2 regions of the Roseateles sp. GW821-FHT09G03 genome follow, and region 2 is predicted to be linked to the other one. Evidence: predicted binding sites of a transcription regulator. Region 2 holds the regulator's gene; the other holds the start of a gene.
What was found. The regulator LexA, encoded in region 2, represses DNA repair genes until DNA is damaged. The targets are predictions, from matches to a motif close to ACTGTATNNNNATACAGT.

Region 1 (7,836 bases), on a different contig from region 2:
GTCCATCAGCCGCGCCGTGTCGGCGTCGGCTGGGCCTTCGTCTTCGGCCTGATGATCGACGTCCACCACGGCGCGCTGCTCGGCCAGCATGCGCTGGCCTACAGCCTGCTCGCCTTCGGCGCGGTCGCGCTGCACCGCCGGCTGCTGTGGTTCACGCTGGGCGCGCAGGCCTTGCACGTGCTGCCGCTGTTCGTGCTGGCGACCGCGATCGCCGTGATCGTCCGGCTGATCGTCGGCGGCATGTGGCCGGGCTGGAGCCTCGTGCTGGCACCGCTGCTGCAGGCGGCACTGTGGCCGATCGCCGCGGCGCTCCTGCTGGCGCCCCAGCGCCGCGCGCCGGATCCCGACGCGCACCGCCCGCTCTGAGCGTGCCGGGAACAGGCCCGCGATGACGGTCATCAAGAACCTCCAGGCGGAGCTGAGCCGCTTCCGGCTGCGGCTGTTCGCCGCGGCCGCGTTCGTGCTGTTCTGCTTCGGCCTGCTGGTCGCGCGTCTCGTCTACCTTCAGATCACGCAGCACGACACGCTGCTCGAGCGTGCCGAGACCAACCGCGTCTCCGTCGTCCCCATCGTGCCGAACCGCGGCCTGATCGTCGACCGGAACGGCGTGGTGCTGGCGAGCAACTACTCGGCCTACACGCTGGAGATCACGCCGTCGAAGGTGCCGGACCTGGAGCGCACGATCGACGCGTTGTCCGCCGTCATCGACATCCAGCAGCGCGACCGCCGGCGGTTCAAGCGGCTGATGGAGGAAAGCAAGAACTTCGAGTCCCTGCCGATCCGCACGAAGCTGACCGACACCGAAGTCGCCCGCTTCGCCGCGCAGCGCTTCCGCTTCCCGGGCGTGGACATCAAGGCGCGGCTGTTCCGCAGCTATCCGCTGGGTGACATCGGCGCGCATCTGCTGGGCTACATCGGCCGCATCAACCAGGCCGAGAAGAAGGCGATGGACGACTGGTCCGAAGAGGACGTCGCCAACTACCGTGGCACGGAGTACATCGGCAAGCTCGGGCTGGAGCAGGCCTATGAGCGCGAACTGCACGGCCAGACAGGCTTCGAGGAGATGGAGACCAGCGCCGGCGGCCGCGCGGTGCGGCGGCTGCGCAACCGCCCGCCGACGCCGGGCAATACGCTGCACCTGTCGATCGACATCAAGCTGCAGGCGTTGGTGGAGCGGCTCTTCGGCGATCGACGCGGCGCGCTCGTGGCCATGGATCCGCGCAACGGCGAGGTGCTGGCCTTCGTCTCGAAGCCGACCTTCGACCCCAACCTCTTCGTCGACGGCATCGACGCGGACAGCTGGCGAGACCTCAACGAGGACATCGACAAACCGCTGCTGAACCGCGCGCTGCGCGGCACCTATCCGCCGGGCTCGACCTTCAAGCCCTACATGGCGATGGCGGCGTTGAACACCGGCAAGCGGGCCGCCAACGTGGTGATCCAGGACAACCTGAACTACAGCTTCGGCGGGCGGGTGTTCGGTAGCGCGACAGGCGACCGGGCCGGGGCCAAGGACATGCGGTTGGCGATCGTGACCTCGTCGAACGTCTACTTCTATTCGCTGGCCAACGAGATGGGCGTGGACATGATCCACGACCAGCTCGAACCCTTCGGCTTCGGCCGCCGGACCGAGATCGACCTGCTCGGTGAGGTCACCGGCATCCTGCCCAGCACCGAGTGGAAGCGCCGCGCCTACAAGCGGCCCGAACAGCAGAAGTGGTACGCCGGCGAGACGATCTCGCTGGGCATCGGCCAGGGCTACAACAACTTCACCATGCTGCAGCTGGCGACGGCCATGTCGACGCTGTCCAGCGGCGGGGAGCGCTACCGGCCCCGGCTGGTGCGGGAGATCGAGGACGTCGTCAAGCACGCGCAGCGGCGCGTCGCGAGCGATGCGCTGGCGCCGCTGGCGCTGCGCCGGGCGGACGTCGACGTGATCCGCAATGCGATGCACGACGTGACGCTGGAAGGCACGTCGCGCGCGGTGTTCGCCGGCGCGCAGTACCAGAGCGCCGGCAAGACCGGGACGGCGCAGGCGGTGGGCCTGCGTGCCGGCCAGACCTACAGCAGCATCAAGGCGGATGAGCGCAAGCGCGACCACTCGCTGTACATCTCGTTCGCGCCTTATCAGGCGCCGACCATTGCGCTGGCACTGATCGTCGAGAACGCGGGCTTCGGTTCCGAGTCCGCCGCGCCGATCGCGCGACGCGTATTCGACTACGTGCTCACCGGGACCTACCCGAGCGAAGAGGACATCGCCAAGGTGCGGGTCGGCCAGGTCGGCGCGCCGATCGGCACGCCGCGCCGCGTCGAGGACATCCCGCTGCCCAACGCTGCGGCCAGCGCGCCGGAGGCGGCCGCGTCGGGCGCGTCCTCGCCCGCGTCGACCCCTTCGCCCACGCCCTCGGCGTCGACAGCGCCACCCGCACGGTCCGCCGCGCCGCGCCCCACCCCGGGAGCCTCACGATGAGCGCCGTCTTCAGCAAACCCAGCCTGCTGCAGCGCGTGAAGCCGCTGTTCCAGGGCTTCGACATCCCGCTGCTGCTCGCGATGGCCTGGCTCATGGGGCTGGGTCTGATGTGCATGTACTCGGCGGGCTACGACCACGGCACCCGTTTCGTCGATCACGCCCGGAACATGGTCCTGGCCATGGGTGTGCTGTTCGTGACCGCGCAGGTGCCGCCGCAGCGGCTCATGCAACTGGCGTTGCCGCTCTATGCGGTCGGCGTGACGCTGCTGGTGGCGGTGGCGCTGTTCGGCATCACGAAGAAGGGCGCGACGCGCTGGCTGTATGTCGGCACGCAGATCCAGCCGTCCGAGCTGCTGAAGATCGCCGTGCCGCTGATGCTGGCGTGGTGGTTCCAGAAGCGCGAAGGTCAATTGCGGCTGCCGGACTTCATTGCGGCCTTCATCCTGCTCGTCGTGCCGGTCGGGCTGATCGCGAAGCAGCCGGACCTCGGCACCTCGCTGCTGGTGCTGGGCGCGGGCCTGTACGTGATCTTCTTCGCCGGTCTGTCCTGGAAGCTGATCATCCCGGCGCTGGTGCTGGCCGGCGCGGGCATCACGGCGCTGGTCTTCAGCGAGGACCAGATCTGCCAGCCCGACGTGAAATGGATCGTGCTGAAGGACTACCAGAAGGATCGCGTCTGCACCTTGCTGGACCCGACGAAGGATCCGCTGGGCAAGGGCTTCCACATCATCCAGGGCGAGATCGCGATCGGCTCGGGTGGCGTGACCGGCAAGGGCTTCATGAAGGGCACGCAGACGCACCTGGAGTTCATTCCGGAGCGGACGACCGACTTCATCTTCGCGGCCTACGGCGAGGAGTTCGGACTGATCGGGGCGGCGGGGCTGCTGATCGGCTTCACCGCGCTGATCCTGCGCGGGCTCGCGATCGCGCACGAGGCGCCGACCTTGTTCTCGAGATTGCTCGCGGGGGCCATCACGCTGAGCTTCTTCACCTACGTGTTCGTGAACATGGGGATGGTGACCGGCATCCTGCCCGTGGTGGGGGTGCCGTTGCCGTTCATCTCGTACGGGGGGACGGCGATGGTGACGCTGGGCCTGTCGCTCGGGATGCTGATGTCGATCGCCAAGAGCCGGGGTGGGACGCAGCGCTGATCAGGCGGCGGCGCCCCTTCCGCGGAGGCGGTCAGACACTGGCGTTCTGCAGCGGGTGCGCGGCGAAGCGGACCGTGAACCGCGCGCCCGGTCCTGCGCCTTCGGACTCCGCCTGCCGGCGCGCCCGTGTGTCGTCGACCGTGATCTCGGCCTCATGCTGCTGGACGATCTCGCGCACGATCGCCAGCCCCAAGCCGGAGCCGTCGACGTTGGTGCCCAGCGCCCGATAGAACGGCTGAAAGATCTGCTCGCGTTCCGACTCGACGATGCCCGGCCCCGAATCTTCGACCTGCAGGACGCAGACCTGTCCGAACGGGTCCTCGACGACGCGCACGGTGACCGTGCCGTCGCTCGGCGTGTAGAGCAGCGCGTTGTCGACGAGATTGCGGATCAACTCGCGGATCAGCAACGGGTGCCCGTTGATGCGCAGCCCGGCCTGGCTGGCCTCCGGCCCTTCGTAGCCGAGGTCCAGGCGCTTCTCCATGGCGCGTGGCACGAAGTCGCGCACCGTCTCGATCGCCAGCACGGCAAGGTTCACTTCGCTGCGACGCGCGGCGTGCTCCTGGTCCTCGGCGCGGGCCATGGCCAGCAACTGGTTGACCATGTGCGCCGCGCGCTGGCTCGACACCGCGATCTGCTTCAGCGAACGACGCAGTTCCGCTGGCGAGCTGCGACCTTCGTCGATCTCGCGCTGTGCCAACTCGGCCTGCGTGCGCAGCCCCGCGAGCGGCGTCTTCAACTGATGCGCGGCATCGGCCAGGAAGTGCTTCTGCGAGCGGATCGATTGATCGAGCCGCTCCAGCAGGTCGTTGATGGCCTGCACCAACGGCGCGACTTCGTCGGGGATGCGCTGTTCGTCGATGGGGCTCAGGTCCGAGCTGTCGCGCGAGCGGATGCGCCGCTGCAGATCGTTCAGCGGCGCGATACCGCGCGCCAGCGCCAGCCACACCAGCAGCACCGCCAGCGGCAGGATCACGAACTGCGGCAGGATGACGCCCTTGATGATCTCGTTGGTCAGGCGCGAGCGTTTGCCCAGCGTCTCCGCGACCTGCACCAGCATCATCCGCTCACTGCCGGCCATCCCCTCCGGCACCACCCAGAGGTAGGACACGCGCACCGCTTCGTTGTTGATCTCGTCGAATCGGCGGTTGACCTCCCAGGGCACGATCGGCGGCTCGACCTCGGGCACCGGCAGCTGCGCATCGCCGCTCAGCAATTCGCCGCGCAGGCCCAGCACCTGGTAGTAGACGGTGTCGGATTCGTCCGCGCGCAGCAGGGCGGCGGCCTCCGGGGCCAGCGCGTACCGCGAGCGGCCGCGCCGCGCGGCCGCGTCGCCAGGCGTCGGCTCGGTCACGACTTGCAGGCCGAGCGTGCGCGCCATTTCGTCGAGCTCGCGGTCATACGGCTTGTTGGCGATGCCCTGGGCCACCAGCCAGGTCAGCGCGACGCTGATCGGCCAGATGACCAGCAGCGGCGCGAGCATCCAGTCGAGGATCTCGCCGAACAGCGAGCGATGGCCGGAGGAATCAGCCGCCATGCGGCAGCTCAGCCGGGAATCTTCTCAAGGCAGTAGCCCAAGCCGCGCACCGTGGCGATGCGGATCGGGCCCTGTTCGATCTTCTTGCGCAACCGATGGATGTAGACCTCGATCGCGTTGTTGCTGACCTCTTCGCCCCATTCGCACAGGCGCTCGACCAGCTGGTCCTTGCTGACGAGACGGCCGGCGCGCTGCAGCAGCACCTCCAGCAGCGACAACTCACGCGCCGAGAGTTCCACCATCTGCTCGTTGATGTAGGCGACACGGCCGGTCGCATCGAAGGTGAGCGGACCATGACGGATCACGCTCGATGCGGTGCCCAGGCCGCGACGCGTCAGCGCGCGCACGCGGGCTTCGAGCTCCTGCAGCGAGAAGGGCTTGGCCATGTAGTCGTCGGCGCCGAGGTCGAGGCCCTTGACACGTTCCTCGATGCTGTCGGCGGCGGTCAGGATCAGCACCGGCACGGACGAACCGCGCGCGCGCAGCCGTCTCAGGACCTCCAGGCCGTGGAGCTTGGGCAGGCCGAGATCGAGGATCAGCAGGTCGAATTCATGGGAGGCGAGTGCCGCGTCCGCTTCGCTGCCGCTGCCGACCTGATCGACGGCGCAACCCGACGCCCGCAACGAGCGCAGCAGGCCGTCGGCCAGGACCTGGTCGTCTTCGGCGATCAAGATGCGCATGTGTCGTCCCCTCTGGTTATGGAGACATTCTAGGGAGCGGCCTGCTGGTGTTCCCTAGGCGTTTCCGAGGCGTCCGACGGTGGGGGATCGGGGGTGCCTGGTCAGGCGGACGACAGGTTCGCGTGGGGACGTCTCCCACCGATGACGGAAATGGGAGGGAGGTCCGCTGCTGGCTCATCTAGTGAGCCACTGGCGGCCTAAGATGCCTGCATCGACCCTCACCGGCACCGCACAGCGGATCGGCCGGGCTCGACAAAGTACTGTACAGATATACAGATTGCGCCAATAATCCGCCGCAGCCAACAGGAGAAGATTGCATGGACGCCCCCGTGAAGAACGCCAACACCGAAAAAGCCAAGGCCCTGCAGGCCGCCCTCGCCCAGATCGAAAAGCAGTTCGGCAAGGGCTCCATCATGCGGCTGGCCGAAGGCGAGAAGATCGAGGACATCCAGGTCGTCTCCACCGGCTCGCTGGGCCTGGACATCGCGTTGGGCGTCGGCGGCCTGCCGCGCGGCCGCGTGGTCGAGATCTACGGCCCGGAATCCTCGGGCAAGACCACGCTGACGCTGCAGGTCATCGCCCAGATGCAGAAGCTGGACGGCGTGTGCGCCTTCATCGACGCCGAACATGCGCTGGACGTCCAGTACGCGCAGAAGCTGGGGGTCAACCTCCAGGAACTGCTGATCAGCCAGCCCGACACCGGCGAACAGGCGCTGGAGATCGTGGATTCGCTGGTGCGCTCGGGGTCGGTCGACCTGATCGTCATCGACTCGGTCGCCGCGCTGACGCCGAAGGCGGAGCTCGAAGGCGAGATGGGCGATTCGCTGCCCGGCCTGCAGGCCCGGCTGATGAGCCAGGCGCTGCGCAAGCTGACCGCCACCATCAAGAAGACCAACTGCACCGTCGTCTTCATCAACCAGATCCGGATGAAGATCGGTGTGATGTTCGGCAGCCCGGAAACGACCACCGGCGGCAACGCGCTGAAGTTCTACGCCTCGGTGCGCCTGGACATCCGCCGCATCGGCTCGATCAAGAAGGGCGAGGAAGTCATCGGTTCGGAGACCAAGGTCAAGGTGGTCAAGAACAAGGTCGCGCCGCCGTTCAAGACGGCGGAGTTCGACATCCTCTACGGCGAAGGCATCAGCCGCGAGGGCGAGATCATCGACATGGGTGTGGCGAACAAGATCGTCGAGAAGGCTGGCTCCTGGTACGCCTACAGCGGCGAGAAGATCGGCCAGGGCAAGGACAACGCGCGCGAGTTCCTGCGCGAGAACGCGGATCTGGCGGTCGAGATCGAGAACAAGATCCGCGACTCGCTGGGCATCCCGTTGCTCGGCGCGACGCCCGGCGGCGACGCAGAGTAAACGCGGGGCCTTCGCATGACCCCGCCTGATGGTCGGCGGGGCCGGGCCTCGCAGCCGCTGTCGCTGAAGGCACGCGCGGTCGCGCTGCTTGCTCAGCGAGAGCACAGCGCGATGGAGTTGCGGCGCAAGCTGCTGCGCATCGCGCGTGATCGGCTGGCCGAAGCCGCCGAGGCTTCGGCAGCTTCGCGCGACGAGTTCTCGGATGACGACGAGTCGACAGCGCTCAGCGGCGAAGTCGAAGCGGTGCTCGACTGGCTCAAGGCCAATGGGTATCTCGACGAGTCGAGATTCGTCGAGTCCCGCATTCATGTGCGCTCGCAGCGCTTCGGCCAGCGGCGCATCGAGCAGGAGCTCGCCCAGCACGGACTGTCGTTGGACGCAGAGCAGCGTTCGACCCTCGCGGCCAGCGAGCTGGATCGCGCGTGCGACATGCTCCGCCGCAAGTTCAGCGATGGCGCGGTCCTCGACGCCGCGGCGCTAGCCAAACGCATGCGATTTCTCATCGGGCGCGGATTCGGTCCTGACCTCGCGCGGCGCGCGGTCCGACGTGTCGCCGAGGGCGGCGATGCCGATGCATGAAGCACGCTCCGGGTGGGCGACAGGTCGTGCCGCCTGAAAGAGCGACAGCGTCTGA
Region 2 (7,836 bases):
GCACTGGGCGCGGCGCTGCCGGCGTTCGGCCACATTCCCGTGATCCTGGGCGACGACGGCCTGAAGCTGTCCAAGCGCCGTGGCGCGGTCAGCGTCACCGCGTACGAGGAGAACGGCTATCTGCCCGAGGCGATGCTGAACTATCTATCGCGACTGGGCTGGAGCCACGGCGACGACGAGCTCTACAGCGTGGCGCAACTGGTGTCGTGGTTCGACGGCAGCCACATCTCGAAGAGCCCCGCGCAATGGGATCCGGCCAAGCTGGAATGGGTCAACTCGCACTACATCAAGCAGGCCGACGATGCGCGGCTGGCCTCGCTGGTCGCGGCGCAGCTGACCAAGCGGGGCTTGGCCGCGCCGGAGCGCCTGGAAGCGATGTGCGGCCTGTTCAAGGACCGCTGCAGCACGACGGTGGCGCTGACTGACTGGCTGGCGATGTATGTGTCGCCAGTGACCCCGAGCGAGACTGATCGCGCCCAACACCTGACCGACGCGATCAAGCCGGCCGTGCTGGCCTTCGCGGACAAACTCGAAGCGCTGGCGGTGTGGGACAAGGCCGCCATCAGTGGGGCCATCAAGGAAACCATAGCCACACACGGTCTGAAGATGCCGCAACTGGCGATTCCCGTGCGAGTGCTGGCCTGTGGCCGTTCGCAGACGCCGTCGGTGGATGCGGTGCTGGAACTTTTCGACAAAGAAATTTTGTTGAACCGCTTGCGTTCCGTTTAAAACTCGATCTATACTCTCGTTCTCGCTTGAACAGCGCGACGTTCGAAACGAACTTCGAAGCGGCAACGATGAATCAAAACGGGGAGCGCAAGCTCCCCGATGAAATTCAAAAGCTGAAAAGAAGCCGGATCGAATCCCCGAAGGGGGTATAGCTCAGCTGGGAGAGCGCTTGCATGGCATGCAAGAGGTCAGCGGTTCGATCCCGCTTACCTCCACCAAACTTCAGTTTGCGTGGCGCGCGGTTCAAGAGAAGAAGGTTCAGTCCCCTTCGTCTAGAGGCCTAGGACACCACCCTTTCACGGTGGCTACAGGGGTTCGAATCCCCTAGGGGACGCCAAGTTTCGAACTTGGTTATTGACCAGAGATTGAACGAGAAAATCGAAAAATTCTTCGGAAATCGATTTGATCGTTGTCAAAATCAGGTACAGTAACGAAATCGACGCAGCGATGACATCAAGCAATTGATCGAATCAAAGCAGGAAAAGTTTGATGCGATAGATCGAAAGATCTTGAGTATCTGGAGTGGTAGTTCAGTTGGTTAGAATACCGGCCTGTCACGCCGGGGGTCGCGGGTTCGAGCCCCGTCCACTCCGCCAACACAGTTGAGACTCGGGCGGCGTACCGATTCGATGCGAAAGCATTCGGGGGTATAGCTCAGCTGGGAGAGCGCTTGCATGGCATGCAAGAGGTCAGCGGTTCGATCCCGCTTACCTCCACCAGAGCACCTTCGGGTGTGAGGTTGCAGAGTACGCGCAGTTCGAGTCAAGACAAGCAAGTCCAGTCCCCTTCGTCTAGAGGCCTAGGACACCACCCTTTCACGGTGGCTACAGGGGTTCGAATCCCCTAGGGGACGCCAAGTTCGACAAGGCTTGGCTGCATCGCGGTTCCGAAAGGTATCGATGGTTTGCAGCGAAACTTGTTCGCAAATGATATCGACGCACTCAATAGCGTCGTATCTGGAGTGGTAGTTCAGTTGGTTAGAATACCGGCCTGTCACGCCGGGGGTCGCGGGTTCGAGCCCCGTCCACTCCGCCAACATTAAAACCCTGTCGATGCAAATCGGCAGGGTTTTTTCTTTGGTGCGTTTGATTTGTCCCGTGATCAGAGATCTGGATACTCGCGCTTTCGCTGCGCCGTATAACTCCACCAATCTCGGGGAGCGTTGCCGTTCATGAAATCGACGGCGGCCATATAAGTATCCAGCACGCAGGGATCGTGTCGTTGGCCTGTGAGCTTGCAAATTCGCTGATACAGGGCGAAGGCGTCGGCGCCCACGAGATCCGCAGGTTGGCGAATTCCCATCAGTTCAAAATCCCGAACCATCGCGGGCCCGATGTTGGGAATCTGCCGCAAAGTCGCACACTCGGCGGCCGAGGCCGCCTTGGTGTGCGTCTTTCGCGCGCTCACGACGCCGCTGCCGGGATTCAGTGGAAGCCGCCGGAGCGGATCAGACCGACCGCCAGCCCTTCGATCGAAAACTCCTCATCGGAAGTGACTTCGATCGGCTCGAAGTCCGGGTTCTCGGGCAGCAGGCGGATCCCATCGGCATGACGCTGGAAGCGCTTGACGGTGACCTCTTCACCGATGCGCGCCACGACCACCTGACCATTGCGCGCTTCGCTGATCTTCTGAACGGCAAGCAGGTCGCCGTCCATGATGCCGATGTCCTTCATGCTCATGCCTTTGACGCGCAGCAGGTAGTCGGGCGCCTTCGAGAACATCGAGGGGTCGACGCTATAGTGCTGCTCGACATGTTCCTCGGCGAGGATAGGCGCGCCGGCGGCCACGCGGCCCACGAGCGGCAGCGTCAACTGCGCGAGGCTGGCCAGCGGCAACGCGAACTGGCTGTGCTCCCGGGCGCGATTGACCTGGCGCAGGGCCGTCGACGGCAGCCGGATCCCGCGGGCGGTACCGCCCACCAGTTCGATGACGCCCTTGCGCGCCAAGGCCTGCAGGTGTTCCTCGGCGGCATTGGCGGACTTGAATCCCAACTGCTGCGCGATCTCCGCGCGGGTGGGCGGCGAGCCGGTGCTCTCGATGCTGTCGCGGACCAGATCGAAGATCTGCTGTTGTCGGGCAGTGAGTTTGGGCGGTGTGTCCACGAGCAAGCCTTTATTCCATTGAGGGGCGGATGTCGAAGACGAGGCGACCTTGAGGGTTCAAAAGCCGCCTGAGAATTCATCCAGCATCTGGATTTTTATACAGGAGACGACAAATTGCAAAGTGCGGCCCAGACCCTCGTGATCATCGGGACCGGCGGGACCATCGCCGGCGCCTCCGGCAGCGCGACGGACAACGTCGGCTACAAGGCCGGCTCGCTGTCGGTCGAGTCGTTGGTGGGCGCGGTGCCCGCGTTGGCCTCGAAGGCGCTCGAGGCTGAGCAACTGGCGCAGCTCGACAGCAAGGACATGGATCACGCGACCTGGGCGCGTCTCGCGCGTCGGGTGCGGGAGCATCTGGATCGCCCCGAGGTCCGCGGCGTCGTGATCACGCACGGGACGGACACGCTCGAGGAGACGGCCTACCTGCTGCAACGCGTGCTCGCGCCGGAGAAGCCGGTCGTCCTGACGGCCGCGATGCGCCCGGCGACGGCCATTCAAGCGGACGGACCGCAGAACCTGCTCGATGCGGTGGCCGTGGCGGAGACCGCTGGCGTCCGCGGCGTCGTTGCGGTGGTCGCGGGTCAGGTCCGGTCGGGGTTGGAACTGCGCAAGACGCACACCTACCGCCTCGATGCCTTCGAGGCCGGGCCTGACGCCGGCCCGCTGGCTGTGGTGGAGGAGGGCATCGTGCGCCGCTTCCGCGATTGGCCGGAAGGCGAGGCTTTGGGCGCGAGCGTGCTGCCCGAAGACGCGTCGCGGTGGCCGTGGGTCGAGGTGCTCGCCAGTCATGCGGGCGCCGATGCGCGTTCGCTCGACGCGTGGCGCGCAGCCGGACTCCAAGGCCTGGTGTTGGCCTGTACAGGGAACGGCACGCTGAACCGGGCGCTGGAGGCGCCGGTGCAGGCGCTGAAGGATGCGGGCGTCCCGGTCTGGCGCACGACGCGTTGCGCGCAGGGACGCATCGTCGGCGCAAACGACGAGCCCGCGGCAGCACTGTCCCCGTGGGCTGCGCGCATCGAATTGCTGCTCGCACTGCTGCGGTCCCGCTGAGCTCGTCGCGCGCCGCGGCGCTCATCAACGACAAAGCGCCGGCATTGCCGGCGCTTTTTTTCATCGTGAATCCGGAGCGGGCCGGACCCGGACGATCAGACGATCGTCAGCGTGACGTCGATGTTGCCGCGCGTGGCGTTCGAGTACGGGCAGACTTCGTGCGCGTCGGCGACCAGCTTTTCCAGCGCGGCGCGGTCCATGCCCGGCACCGAGATCTTCATCGACACGGCGATGCCGAAGGCGCCCGGCTTGTTGGCGTGGGGGCCGATGCCGACTTCGCTGGTGATCGAGACTTCAGCCGGCAGGGCGACCTTGTTGCGGCCGGAGACGGCCTTCATCGCGCCGATGAAGCAGGCCGAGTAGCCCGCGGCGAACAGCTGCTCGGGGTTGGTGCCGGCGCCGTCGTCGCCGCCCAGCGCCTTGGGCGTGGACAGCTGGACCTTCAGGCGGTCGTCCGACGATTGCGCGGTGCCTTGACGGCCGCCGGTGGCGGTGGCGGTGGCGGTGTAGAGGGCTTTTTCGATGGCCATGTGAGGCTCCTTGGTGGTGATGGGTTGGGGGTGAAAACGGATGCTCGGGGTCAGGTCTTGCCATCCCCGTTGGAGGCGGCGTTATCGCGTGCCAGGTGGGTCAGTACGTTGCCACGCAATTCATGCAGGCGTCTTGTCAGCGACTCCAGTTCGGTGGGACCGCAGGCGCTGGCGCATGCCAGGTGTTCTGGGATGGCGACCGCCTGCTCACGCAAGGCGCGGCCGGCGGACGTCAGGTGGATTTCCACGCGGCGCTCATCGGCCGTTGCACGGCGGCGCTCGATGAGGCCGCTCGATTCAAGCCGTTTCAGCAGCGGGGTGAGCGTGCCGGAGTCCAGGTTCAGGCGTTGCCCCAGATCGGAGACGCTCGGCCCATCCGTCTCCCACAGCACCAGCATCACCAGGTACTGCGGATAGGTCAGGCCCAGCGGAGCCAGCAGCGGCTTGTAGAGCTTCGTCATCGCCAGCGATGTCGAATAGAGCGCGAAGCACAGTTGAACATCGAGCTTCAGCCAGTCCGTGCCCGCAGGCGCCGGCTGGTCGTGCAGGCGTGCCGTGGTGGCGGCGACCGGCGGGTTGAAGGGCTTCGTGTTCGGCATGGGATGAACTATAGCGAGCAATTCAATTGCGCACAATTGAAATGGTCTTTGAGCGCGGTTGACGGGAACTATCGGCGGCCAGGGCTGGAAGTTCCAGAAGGAACAACGCCCCGGGGACAGGTGTCGCCGGGGCGTTGTTGAACTGGAGGGGTCGGGAAGGAGCTTGTGGGGCTCAGCCCGTCGCCTGGATCGCGTCCACCTGCTCGCTGAGCTCCAGCCAACGCAGTTCGGCGGCTTCGACCTCGTCGCCGATGGCCTTCAGTCGCTTGCCAGCGTCCGCAATCTGCGCGGGCGTCCGACCGGCGCCGGACAGCTGGGCTTCCAGCGCGGCGCGCTCGTCTGCCCAGGCCTTCATGCGGGCGTCGATCTGCTCCATCTCCTTGCGCAGGGGCCGGGTCTGCTCGGACAGCTTCTGCCGGGCCTGGCCGCTGAGCTTGCGGTCGTCGCGCTTGACGGGGGCGGGCGGCACCGGCGCGGCCGCCACGGGCGCCGCAACCACCGGCGCAGGGGCAGGTGTTGCGCTGCTGGCGCGCGCGCTGCGCAGCGCCAGCTTGGCCTCTTCCTTCGCGATCTTCGCGGCTTCCTTGGAACGGTCCAGCAGCCAGCGCTGGTAGTCGTCCAGGTCGCCGTCGAAGGGCGCGAGCTTGCCGTCGGCCACCAGCCAGAACTCGTCGCAGACCTCGCGCAGCAGCGCGCGGTCATGGCTGACGAGCATGACGGTGCCTTCGAACTCGTTGAGCGCCATCGACAGCGCCTCGCGGGTCTGCAGGTCCAGATGGTTGGTCGGCTCGTCCAGCAGCAGCAGGTTGGGGCGTTGCCAGACCAGCATCGCCAGCACCAGCCGGGCCTTCTCGCCGCCGGACAGGCTGCCCACTTCCTGGTTTACCATGTCGCCGACGAAGCGGAACTGGCCGAGGAAGTCGCGCAGCTCCTGCTCGCGGGCGTTCGGGCTGACTTCCTTGGCCAGGCGGATCATGTGCATCAGCGGGCCTTCATCAGGCCGCAGCACGTCCATCTCCTGCTGCGCGAAGTAGCCGATCGACAGGCCCTTGCCCTCGGTGATCGTGCCGCCCATCGCGCGCTGCATGCGCGCCACCGTCTTCACGAAGGTCGACTTGCCCTGGCCGTTGGCGCCCAGGATGCCGAAGCGCTGGCCGGCCAGCACCGAGCGGTCGATGCCGCGCACGATGACCTTCTCGCCTTCGTCGGTGTCGTAACCGACGGAGACGGTATCGAACATCAGCATCGGATTGGGCAGGTTCAGCGGCTCGCGGAACTCGAAGCTGAAGTCCGACGCCGTCAGCACCGGCGCGAGGCGTTCCATGCGTTCCAGTGCCTTCACGCGGCTCTGTGCCTGCTTGGCCTTGCTGGCCTTGGCCTTGAAGCGGTCGATGAACTTCTGCAGATGCGCCATGCGCTCCTGCTGTTTGCTGAAGGCCTGCTGCTGCTGGAGCATGCGCTCGGCGCGCATCGACTCGAAGGCCGTGTAGTTGCCGCCGTAGCGGTGCAGCTTGGCCTCGTCCAGATGCAGCGTGACCTTGGTGATCGCGTCCAGGAATTCGCGGTCATGGCTGATGATGATCATCGTGCCTTCATAACGCTGCAGCCACGCTTCCAGCCAGACCAGGGCGTCCAGGTCCAAGTGGTTGGTGGGCTCGTCCAGCAGCATCAGGTCGGACGGGCACATCAGCGCGCGCGCCAGCTGCAGCCGCATGCGCCAGCCGCCGGAGAAACTGTTGACCGGCGCATCGACCTGCGCGCCCTTGAAGCCCAGGCCCATCATCAGCGCCTGCGCGCGGGCGGGGGCGTCGAGGCTGCCGGCGTCCATCAGTTGCGCGTAGGCATCGGCGATGGCGTGGCCGTCGTCGGCGGCTTCGGCCTCGGCCAGCGCCTGCCGCGCGGCCATCAGGCGGACGTCGCCTTCCAGCACGAACTCGGTGGCCGGCATGTCGGTCTCGGGCATGTGCTGCGCCACTTCGGCGAGCGCCCAGTGGCGCGGGATCTCCACGTCGCCCTTGTCGCTGTGCAGGCGGTCGGTCAGCAGCGAGAACAGGCTGGACTTGCCCGCGCCGTTGCGGCCCACCAGGCCGACCTTCTCGCCGGGTTGCAGCACGACGCTCGCGTCATCGAGAACGACCTTGGTGCCGCGGCGCAGCACGATGTTGCGCAGCGTGATCATGGGGAAACTCCTTGTTCGTCGTCATGGCCGAAGCCCGCGGCGACCAGCGCCTCGCGGGTCAGCAGCAGGACCTGGTCTTCGCCGGCGGAGGTCTCCAGCCAGGCGGATTCAAGCTGTGGGAAAGCGGCTTCGAAAAACTCGCGCTCGTTGCCGATCTCGAGGACCAGCACCGCGTGCGGCTTCATCTGGCCGGGTGCTGCGGACAGCAGCGTGCGGATGAAGTCCATGCCGTCCGTGCCGCCCGCGAGGGCGAGCTCGGGTTCGGCGCGGTACTCGTGCGGCAGCGCCGCCATCGACGTGCTGTTCACGTACGGCGGATTGCAGAGAATCAGGTCGTACGGTCCCTGCGCCGGCGCGAGGCCGTCGCCCAGCAGCAGCCGGATGCGCTCGCCGAGCTGATGACGTTCGACGTTGATCGCCGCGACCGCGAGCGCCTCGGCGCTCAGGTCGATGGCGTCGACCGCCACGTCCGGCCAGGCCATCGCGGCCAGCACGGCCAGGCTGCCGTTGCCGGTGCACAGGTCCAGCACGCGGCTTGTCTGGTCCGACAGCCATGCGTCGATGGTCGCGTCGGCGAGCAGCTCGGCGATGAAGCTGCGCGGCACGATGGCACGCTCGTCGACGTAGAAGGGCACGCCCTGCAGCCA

Region 1: a site for LexA is predicted at 6,098-6,115, ahead of recA (recombinase RecA). Genes of this name have one in related genera too.

The regions. Positions count from the first base shown of each region.
Region 1 covers NZ_JBWKOK010000002.1:297,066-304,901, reverse strand. The annotation lists gene mreD (rod shape-determining protein MreD) at 1-366, shown strand, start outside; gene mrdA (penicillin-binding protein 2) at 389-2,470, shown strand; gene rodA (rod shape-determining protein RodA) at 2,467-3,621, shown strand; gene AC07OZ_RS08570 (sensor histidine kinase) at 3,653-5,158, opposite strand; gene AC07OZ_RS08565 (response regulator) at 5,167-5,838, opposite strand; gene recA (recombinase RecA) at 6,156-7,202, shown strand; gene AC07OZ_RS08555 (regulatory protein RecX) at 7,314-7,781, shown strand.
Region 2 covers NZ_JBWKOK010000001.1:456,443-464,278, forward strand. The annotation lists gene gltX (glutamate--tRNA ligase) at 1-729, shown strand, start outside; tRNA gene AC07OZ_RS02040 (tRNA-Ala) at 872-947, shown strand; tRNA gene AC07OZ_RS02045 (tRNA-Glu) at 991-1,066, shown strand; tRNA gene AC07OZ_RS02050 (tRNA-Asp) at 1,249-1,325, shown strand; tRNA gene AC07OZ_RS02055 (tRNA-Ala) at 1,373-1,448, shown strand; tRNA gene AC07OZ_RS02060 (tRNA-Glu) at 1,510-1,585, shown strand; tRNA gene AC07OZ_RS02065 (tRNA-Asp) at 1,688-1,764, shown strand; gene AC07OZ_RS02070 (helix-hairpin-helix domain-containing protein) at 1,831-2,136, opposite strand; gene lexA (transcriptional repressor LexA) at 2,154-2,831, opposite strand; gene AC07OZ_RS02080 (asparaginase) at 2,946-3,881, shown strand; gene AC07OZ_RS02085 (organic hydroperoxide resistance protein) at 3,977-4,411, opposite strand; gene AC07OZ_RS02090 (MarR family winged helix-turn-helix transcriptional regulator) at 4,462-5,010, opposite strand; gene AC07OZ_RS02095 (ATP-binding cassette domain-containing protein) at 5,183-7,189, opposite strand; gene prmB (50S ribosomal protein L3 N(5)-glutamine methyltransferase) at 7,186-7,836, opposite strand, start outside.